One region of the Dryocola baronae genome, then DNA from elsewhere that is predicted to be linked to it. Evidence: predicted binding sites of a transcription regulator. Region 1 holds the regulator's gene; the other holds the start of a gene.

Region 1 (4,821 bases):
CGGCTGTAGCGTGGCGAGCTGCTGGCGCTTAGGGCGGGCGGCGGTTATCGCCTGTAAATGAGCGCTTACTTCTTCCCCTGCGAGAACAAGCTCAACCGCAGGCTGCGCCTGAAGCTGCTGCTGGCCTGCGGCAATGTCGCGGCTTAACGCCTCGAGCTGGGCGGCGTCGCGCTGCTGCTGGGTAAACGCCATGCGCCACCCGGCAAGCTCCGCGCCCCACAGCCTGAACCTGTCGTGCATTTTTAACCACGCGTGCAGTCGTTCGCTTTCATCCCTGAGCTTTGCCGACTGGCTGGCCGCAAGCTGGCGGATTTGCTGGCGGCGCTGGGTTGCCTGCCGTAAGCGAGCATTTACTTCATCACTCTTAGCCCGCGTACTTTGCAGCGTTTTTTGATGCTCCTGTAAGCTTTGCCAGTGCGGGCGCAGCTTTTCTGCGGGCTGGGCGCGGGTCAGTTTTTCAAGCCACGGTGCCGCGTCCTGCAGCGCCTGTTCAGATGCGCTAAGCGCCTGTTTTGCCTGCTGATGGCCGCCCGTAAGCTGGGCCAGCTGGCTCAGCCACTGCTGGTTTTGCTGGAGTTTCTGCTGTTCTTCCAGCAGCGTTTTCTCCTCCAGAGTAAGCGCCTGCAAACCTGTCGTAAGCTGCTGCTGTTGCTCTTCACCTAGCAGGGCGACGCCTGCGGCCTGCGCCTGTAGGTTCTCAAGCTGGCCGCGCACGTTCTTGTGATTTTCAAACACCGCGGCGGAGACGGTGCCGTATATCTCGGTGCCGGTTAGCTCTTCGAGCAGCGAAGCGCGGTCGTTGGCATCGGCGTTTAAAAAGGCCGCGAACTGCCCCTGCGAGAGCATCATCGAGCGGGTGAAGCGGTCGTAGTCCAGGCCGGTGAGTTTGGCCGTGGCGTCGAGCTTGTCTTTTACCTTATCGGCGACGATTTTGCCGGTTTCGACCTCGGCCAGCTCTACGCGCGGGGCCTGGAGGTTGCCGTTCGCCGCGTTGCGCGCGCGGTTCTGGCTCCAGAAGGCGCGGTAGGCCACGCCTTTGACTTCAAACTCTACCTCCGCCAGACACTCGGCGGTGTCGCGCGTCATCAGGTCGTTCTGCGACTGGGAAAGGGTATTGAGGCGCGGCGTTTTGTGGTAGAGCGCAAGGCAGATGGCGTCCAGCAGCGTGGTTTTCCCCGCGCCGGTTGGCCCGGTAATGGCAAACAGGCCGTTGCTGGCGAACGGCTCCTGGGTAAAGTCGATTTTCCACTCGCCCTTCAGCGAGTTGAGGTTTTTCAGGCGCAGGCTGAGGATTTTCATGCTTGCTCCTCCGCGTCGTGCAGGCCTGCTACGGTCTGTGCGAACAGGGTACGCAGGCGCTGGGAGCGTTCTTCGGTTGTTTCTTCCTGCGCCAGGCGGCGCTCAAACACCTCTTCCACGGTTAGCTCGCTCAGCGTTTCTTTATGCTGGCGGGCGATGACCCGTTCGCGCTGTTCGCGGCTGCGGCGCAGCAGCACAACCTCTACGGGCAGGCTTTCGGTGAGCTGCTGGATGTGGCGCTGCATGTCGTGCAGGTATTCGTCGGTGGCGATTTCGATATCCAGCCAGACCTTTGGCTCCGGGGCCGCGTCGCGCCACTGTTCCAGCTGCTTTTCGATTTCAGCGAGCGAGCCTTTTATCACCGCCAGCGGCTGGCTGACGGGAACGGGGAGCGCGGTCACTTCTTTTAAAGCGCCGTCGGCAAATTCAACCAGGTAAACGCTTTTCGGCCTGCCGGTTTCGTCGAAGCTGAGCGGGATGGGGGAGCCGCTGTAGCGAATGTGTTCCGTGCCGCCGATAAGCTGGGCGCGATGGATATGCCCAAGCGCGATGTAGTCGGCGGGCGGGAAGTTTTGCGCCGGGAAGGCGTCGAGCGTGCCGATATAGATGTCGCGCACCGCGTCCGTTTTGGTGACGCCGACGGTGGTTAAATGCCCGGTGGAGATGATCGGCAGCTTCTGCTCGCCGCGCGCGGCGACGGCCGCGGCGTGACACTGCTGATAATGTTCGGTGATGGCTTCCATCAGCGAGCGCTGTTTTTCATGGCCGCTAAGCCCCGCCCGGCTGCTCTGAATGTCGCGCGGGCGCAGGAACGGGATCGGGCAGAGGATCGCGCCCGGCGTGCCGTCTTTCTTATTCAGGACTAAAGTTTGTTCGCAGGCGTCGTGCCGTACGCTTGCGATAACGCGGGCGTTCAGGCAGGCGAGCAGCTCGCGGGATTCGTTGAGCGTCGCCACGGAGTCGTGGTTTCCGGCGAGTACCACCAACTGGCAGCCGGTGCTTTGCAGCTGCACCACAAAACGGTTGTACAGCTCGCGGGCGTAGCTCGGCGGCGAGCCGGTATCAAAAATATCGCCCGCCACGATTATCGCATCCACGCTATGAAGAACGACAGCCTGCAGCAGCCAGTCGAGGAAAGCCTGATGTTCCGGCCCGCGGCTTTTGGTGTAAAAGTTCTGACCGAGGTGCCAGTCCGATGTGTGGATGATGCGCATAATCCGTCCTGTGGCAAAAAAGCGTGAGGGGGATTATAAAGGAGTCGCTGCCCACGGCCCATCGACACGTCATAATTAAAAACGTTGAGTCATCTGGCCGTCATACTTTTCATAAATCTGTAACAAATCTGACGCATACTGGCGCACAATCACTAAGAGTCGGCCTCTTTTCAACAGGGTAAATCATGGCAAGACGCATTTTAGTCGTAGAAGATGAAGCTCCAATTCGCGAAATGGTGAGCTTTGTGCTCGAACAAAACGGTTTTCAGCCGGTAGAAGCAGAAGACTATGACAGTGCGGTAAATCTATTAATTGAGCCTTTCCCCGACCTGATTCTGCTGGACTGGATGCTACCCGGCGGTTCCGGCATTCAGTTTATTAAACACCTCAAGCGCGAAGCGCTGACCCGTGAAATCCCCGTAATGATGTTGACCGCCCGTGGCGAAGAAGAAGACCGCGTGCGCGGCCTTGAGGTGGGCGCCGACGACTACATCACCAAGCCGTTTTCCCCTAAAGAGCTGGTGGCGCGTATCAAAGCCGTGATGCGCCGTATATCGCCGATGGCGGTGGAAGAGGTTATCGAAATGCAGGGGCTGAGCCTCGACCCGTCCTCGCACCGCGTGATGACCGGCGAAAACCCGCTCGATATGGGCCCGACCGAATTCAAGCTACTGCACTTTTTTATGACGCACCCGGAGCGCGTTTACAGCCGCGAGCAGCTGCTTAACCACGTGTGGGGCACCAATGTGTACGTTGAGGATCGCACGGTGGACGTGCATATCCGACGTTTGCGCAAGGCGCTGGAGACGAGCGGTCACGACCGCATGGTACAAACGGTACGCGGCACGGGTTATCGCTTTTCGACCCGTTTTTAGTTTCCCAAAAGGAGTGTGACGCGTGCTGGAACGGTTGTCATGGAAAAGGCTGGTGCTGGAGCTGCTGCTCTGCTGCATCCCGGCCGCCATCCTCGGGCTGATTTTCGGCCATCTTCCCTGGTTTTTACTCGGCGCGGTTGTTGCGCTGCTGGCCTGGCATTTCTGGAATTTACTGCGCCTGTCCTGGTGGCTGTGGGTTGACCGCAGCATGACGCCGCCGCCGGGGCGCGGCAGCTGGGAACCCCTGCTTTACGGCCTGCATCAGATGCAGCTGCGCAATAAAAAGCGGCGCAAGGAGCTGGGCAGCCTGATTAAGCGCTTTCGCAGCGGGGCGGAATCCCTGCCGGACGCGGTGGTGCTGACTACCCATGAAGGGACGATTTTCTGGTGCAACGGCCTGGCGCAGCAGCATCTCGGCCTGCGCTGGCCGGACGATAACGGGCAGAATATTTTAAACCTGCTGCGCTACCCCGAATTTACCCGCTATCTGACCGCCAAAGAGTTCACTCGCCCGCTGACGCTGGTGCTGAATAACGGTCGTCATCTGGAATTCCGCGTGATGCCCTACAGCGACGAGCAGTGGCTGCTGGTCGCGCGCGACGTGACGCAGATGCACCAGCTGGAAGGCGCGCGGCGCAACTTTTTTGCCAACGTCAGCCACGAGCTGCGCACGCCTTTAACCGTGCTGCAAGGTTACCTGGAGATGATGCAGGACCAGAGCCTGGAAGGGCCGCTGCGGGATAAAGCGCTTGGCACCATGCGCGAGCAGACGTCGCGCATGGAGGGGCTGGTGAAGCAGCTGCTGACGCTTTCGCGCATCGAGGCGGCGCCGGCGATGGTGCTTAATGAAAAAATCGACGTACCGCTGATGCTGCGCGTCGTGGAACGCGAGGCGCAGACGCTAAGCCAGCAGAAACAGACGTTACAGTTTGACGTCGATCCGTCGCTGCGCGTGTTCGGCAATGAAGAACAGCTGCGCAGCGCCATCTCCAACCTGGTCTACAACGCGGTAAACCACACGCCGGAAGGCACGCACATTACGGTGAGCTGGCACAAAACGGCGCAGGGCGCGAAGTTCAGCGTGGCGGACAACGGGCCGGGCATTTCGGCGGAGCACATTCCGCGCCTGACCGAGCGTTTCTACCGCGTGGACAAAGCGCGTTCTCGCCAGACCGGCGGCAGCGGGCTGGGGCTGGCGATAGTTAAACACGCCCTGAGCCATCACGAGGCGCGGCTGGATATTGAAAGCAGGCTCGGCAAGGGGACGACGTTTTCTTTTGTGCTGCCCGAGCGGCTGATTGCGCCGGGGGAGTAATGAAGTAGCGCCATCCAACGATTGCGTCGGATGGCGCTGGCGCTTATCCGACCTACGTTATTCAGCCTAAGGTGCTGATTGCGCCGGGGGAGTAATGAAGTTGCGCTATCCAACGATT
Region 2 (4,821 bases), 190 kb from region 1:
TCAGCGCGCCAGCCAGCTTCTGGCCTTCGGTTTTCGGCACGGAAATATAGTTTTCGATATCAACGGTATCCAGCACCTGGCCGCCAAAGCGCTCGCCCATCAGGCCGGTACGAATGCCTTTACGTGCCGCATAAACCGCCGCCGCCGCGCCCGCAGGGCCGCTGCCGACGATCAGCACGTCGTAGGCTTCGCGTTTGTTCAACGCTTGTGCTGCGCGTTTTTCCGCGCCGGTGTCAATTTTGCCGACGATTTCAGCCAGCGTCATGCGGCCCTGGCCGAACTCTTTACCGTTCAGGAATACCGCCGGAACGCCCATCACGTTGCGTTCCTGAATTTCATTCTGATACACGCCGCCGTCAATGGCGGTATGGGTGATGCGCGGATTCAGCACGCTCATCAGGTTCAGCGCCTGCACCACGTCCGGGCAGTTGTGGCACGACAGCGAATAGTAGGTTTCAAAATGGAAATCGCCGTCGATGTCGCGGATCTGATCGAGCAGATCCTGGGATTCTTTCGACGGGTGTCCCCCGGTCTGTAACAGTGCCAGCACCAGAGAAGTAAATTCGTGGCCGAGCGGGGAGCCGGCAAAGCGCGGGCCCTTGTCGGAACCTGGGTTAGTAATCAAAAACGACGGCTTGCGCACCGGCAGGTCGTTATTAATGCTAAAGGAAACTTTGTCAGATAATTCAGCGATTTCTGCCAGCAGTTCCTTAATCTCCGATGACTTAGCACCGTCATCCAGAGTGGCGATCAACTCAACAGGTTTAGTGAGTCTCTCAAGGTAGGCCTTGAGTTGGGTTTTCATGTTGGTATCGAGCACGAGTCTCTCCCTGAAGGCAAAAACGTAATAGGTCGCTATCGTCTTGAACGTCAAGTTAATGTCGGGAGGCGCTGCGCTTGCCCGACCTACAAAAAGCGGTTGTAGGGTGGATAAGCGAAGCGCCACCCACCTTCTGAAAAAAGGGCGGTAGAACCGCCCTGGGAAACAAACTGCTTAGATTTTACCGACCAGGTCCAATGACGGTGCCAGAGTCGCTTCGCCTTCTTTCCATTTAGCCGGGCAAACTTCGCCTGGGTGAGAAGCAACGTACTGAGCCGCTTTCACTTTACGCAGCAGGTCAGAAGCGTCACGGCCAATGCCTTCAGCGGTCACTTCGATAGCCTGGATGATGCCCTGTGGGTCAACGATAAAGGTACCGCGGTCCGCCAGGCCTTCGTCTTCACGCATGTTTTCGAAGTTGCGGGTCAACGCGCCGGTTGGGTCGCCGATCATCGCATATTTGATTTTGGCGATGGTTTCGGAGCTGCTGTGCCATGCTTTATGGGTGAAGTGGGTATCGGTAGACACAGAGTAGATATCTACGCCCAGCTTCTGGAATTCTTCGTAATGGTCAGCCACGTCGCCCAGTTCGGTTGGGCATACAAAGGTAAAGTCAGCTGGATAGAAGAAGAAAACGCTCCAGCGGCCTTCTACGTCCTGCTCGGTAACTTCAATGAACTCACCGTTTTTAAAAGCGCTGTTTTTGAATGGTTTGATTTTTGTATTAATTAAAGACATCTGTACTTCCTCCGTTTTGCGATGGGAGAAAGGTACCGAACTTGAAGGCTTATCTCTAATGGGTAGGTTTTATCGAATCAATAAGCCATACCTTACAACCTGAATAACCGGCAAAGAAAAAGGCCACCCGTTGCGGGGTGGCCTCTTAATGTTGCGCGTTACAATTCCACTTTAAAAAATTATAACAGCGCCGGAATTACAGCATCGAAGCGGCGGCACGGTCAATCTTCCGGCCGATTGTAGTAACGATGGCTGCGATAGATTTTTCCGATTTACGTCCGTTATTGAACAATTCCGCAATGCAGCACAGTTTTGTGACAGACAAATTGCAACGCTATGCCTTCGACGCTAGATTTAAGCGCCCGGAATCTCTCTGGGCCGGGCGTCGCGCCGGGTGGCGTCCAATTTAATGAGGATCAGGCAGTTGTCGGAATTGCTTTCAATCGTGTTGTTTGTGGCAGCCATCGCTGTATATGCCGTTAAAGCCGGGCGAAATATCTGGTGGTTTAGCTCTATTCTGGTGGTTTTGGCTCTGTATATCGTGCTGAACGTGACGCTGGTGGCCAGCAACTACTTCACCGGAGAGGGCATCAACGACGCCGTGCTTTATACGCTGACCAGCAGCCTGACGGGCGCGGGCATCGGTAAATACGTCCTGCCGGGGCTCGGCGTGCTCGTTGCGCTGGTTGCGGTCTTTGGCATGCTGACGTGGGTGCTGCGCCGCCGTAAAGGGCATCCGCATCATTTTGGCTACAGCCTGCTGGCCGTGGTGCTGGCGCTGGCGTCCGTCGATGCGTCCCCCGCGTTCCGCCAGGTCGCGGAGCTGGTGAAGTCTCAGACCCGCAAAGGCGATTCCGATTTCGACGCGTATTATAAAGTCCCGCACGGCGTCATTAATAATCCCAAGCTGAACCTGGTTTATATTTACGGCGAAAGCCTTGAACGTACCTATTTCCAGCCGGAGCTGTTTCCGGATCTCGCGCCGGAATTAACCGGTCTGAAAGATTCCGGCATGGACTTCAGCCATACCGGCCAGCTGCCGGGCACCGACTACACCATTGCCGGGATGGTTTCCTCCCAGTGCGGCATTCCGCTGTTTGCGCCGTTTGAGGGCAACTCGTCGGCCTCCATGTCGAGCTTCTTCCCGAAAAACGTCTGCCTCGGCGATATTCTCAAAGCCTCCGGCTACGAAAACTACTTTATGCAGGGCGCGGACCTGCGCTTTGCGGGCAAAGACGTCTTCTTGCAGTCACACGGCTTTGACCACATGTACGGCGCCCAGGAGCTGAAAAGCCTGGTCGCCGACCCAACCTACAGAAACAACTGGGGTTTCTACGACGATACCGTGCTCGAAGAGGTGTACGAGAAGTACGTTGAGCTATCGAAGGCCGACAAGCGCTTCTCGCTCTTTACGCTGACGGTAGACACCCATCATCCGGACGGCTTTATCTCTAAAACCTGCAAACGCCGCAGCTACACCTTCGACGGCAAGGTGAATCAGTCGTTCAGCGCGGTGGCCTGTAGCCAGGAGCATATCGCCGCGCTAATAGAAAAGATTAAGGCGTCACCGTATTTTAAAAATACCGTCATCGTGGTTTCTTCCGACCACCTGGCGATGAATAATACGGCCTATAAATATCTCAATAAGCAGGAGCGCGATAATTTATTCTTTATTATTCGCGGCGATAAGCCGGAGCAGAAATTAATTCCGGTAAAACGCAGCACTTTAGATAACGGCGCAACGGTGCTGGATATTCTGGGCGGCGATAATTATATCGGACTTGGCCGCAGCAGTATTTCCGGCGAGTCGCTGTCTTCCTTATTCATGAATATCAAAGAGAAGATCGTTGAGTGGAAGCCGGACGTAATCGACCTGTGGAACTTCCCGAAAACCATCACCGAATACGCCATCGACCAGAAGAAAAACACCTTCAGCTACTCCGGGGCGCACTTCAAAATGCCGCTGCTGCTGCGTATTTCGGACAACAAAATCGAGCCGCTGCCGGAAAGCGAATACTCCGCGCCGCTGCGCTACCAGCTTGCTGATTTCTCAGCGAAAGATAAGTTTATCTGGGTCGACCGCTGCTTCAAAATGGCGCGCCTGTGGGAGCCTAAGCTTGCGCTCTCAACCGGCCTGTGCGTGTCGCAAGGCCAGCTCGGCGGCAGGCCTTCGGTACGCCTGATTGAGGCGGAGCAGGAGCAGCATCCGGTGACGTTCGCCCAAGAGCAGCTCGACAAAGACCGCTTTAACCAGAGCGTGGCGACGCTGAAAATCGATGAAAACGCCATTCGCTACAGCGCGGACAGCTTTATCTTCAGCGTGCCGGGCGCGCCGCAGAACGTGAAGCAGTTCAGCGGCATTTCCCGTCCGGAGGCCTGGGGCCGCTGGTCGAACGCCAACCTGGCCCCGGCGGTGAAGATTGAGTACGCCGAACCGCTGCCGGAGAAATTCGACCTGGTGATCGTCGCCAAAGCCTTCGGGCCAAACGTCGGCAAGGCGGTGCCGGTGAAGGTCGGCAGCCAGCAGCAGGAGCTGACCCTGGGCGAGCAGCTCAGCACCACCACGCTGCACTTCGAAAACCCGGAACGCAGCAGCCTGCTTGAAATTATTCCGCCGCAGCCGCAGCTCTCCAACGAGGGCAATATTCTCGGCCATGAACCGCGCAAGCTGGGGATTGGGATGGAGGATATTCGGGTGGTGCCGGCGGGATAAGGGATAGAGATAAGTCGGGTGGCGCTGCGCTTACCCGACCTACGTATCGTACAGGGTGGGTAAGCGCAGCGCCACCCACCGCAAAATCAAACCTTACACAAACGCGCCGCCGCGGCGTCAAGCGTCGCCTCCTGCTTCGCAAAGCACAGCCGAATCAGCCGATGCGGGAAAGGATCGGCGCAGAACACCGACAGCGGAATCGCCGCCACGCCCACCTCTTTGGTCAGCCACTGGCAGAAGCTCACGTCGTCCAGATCGGAAATCGCGCTATAGTCCGCCAGCAGGAAGTAGGTGCCCTCACTGGGTAAAATCTCAAAGCGGCTGTTGGCCAGCGCTTCAACAAACCTGTCGCGGCGCGCCCGGTAAAACGCCGGCAGCTCGCGATAATGCTCCGGTGCGGCGCGCAGCATATCCGCAATCGCCAGCTGTGCCGGGGTGTTAACCGCAAAAGTCAGATACTGGTGCACCTTGCGCAGCTCGGCGCTAATCGCCGCCGGCGCCACGCAGTAGCCCACCTTCCAGCCCGTCATATGGAACGTTTTGCCAAATG

Evidence for each region. The regulator PhoB, encoded in region 1, activates phosphate uptake and scavenging genes when phosphate is short. The targets are predictions, from matches to a motif close to CTGTCATAAAACTGNCNNAT.
Region 2: opgB (phosphatidylglycerol--membrane-oligosaccharide glycerophosphotransferase) is a predicted target of PhoB. The motif match lies at 1,860-1,879, and genes of this name have one in related genera.

The regions. Positions count from the first base shown of each region.
Region 1 covers NZ_JBINNY010000001.1:3,932,726-3,937,546, reverse strand. The annotation lists gene sbcC (exonuclease subunit SbcC) at 1-1,299, opposite strand, end outside; gene sbcD (exonuclease subunit SbcD) at 1,296-2,513, opposite strand; gene phoB (phosphate response regulator transcription factor PhoB) at 2,699-3,388, shown strand; gene phoR (phosphate regulon sensor histidine kinase PhoR) at 3,411-4,703, shown strand.
Region 2 covers NZ_JBINNY010000001.1:3,742,024-3,746,844, reverse strand. The annotation lists gene ahpF (alkyl hydroperoxide reductase subunit F) at 1-820, opposite strand, end outside; gene ahpC (alkyl hydroperoxide reductase subunit C) at 995-1,558, opposite strand; gene opgB (phosphatidylglycerol--membrane-oligosaccharide glycerophosphotransferase) at 1,968-4,271, shown strand; gene ACSPHG_RS17790 (pyridoxal phosphate-dependent aminotransferase) at 4,358-4,821, opposite strand, start outside.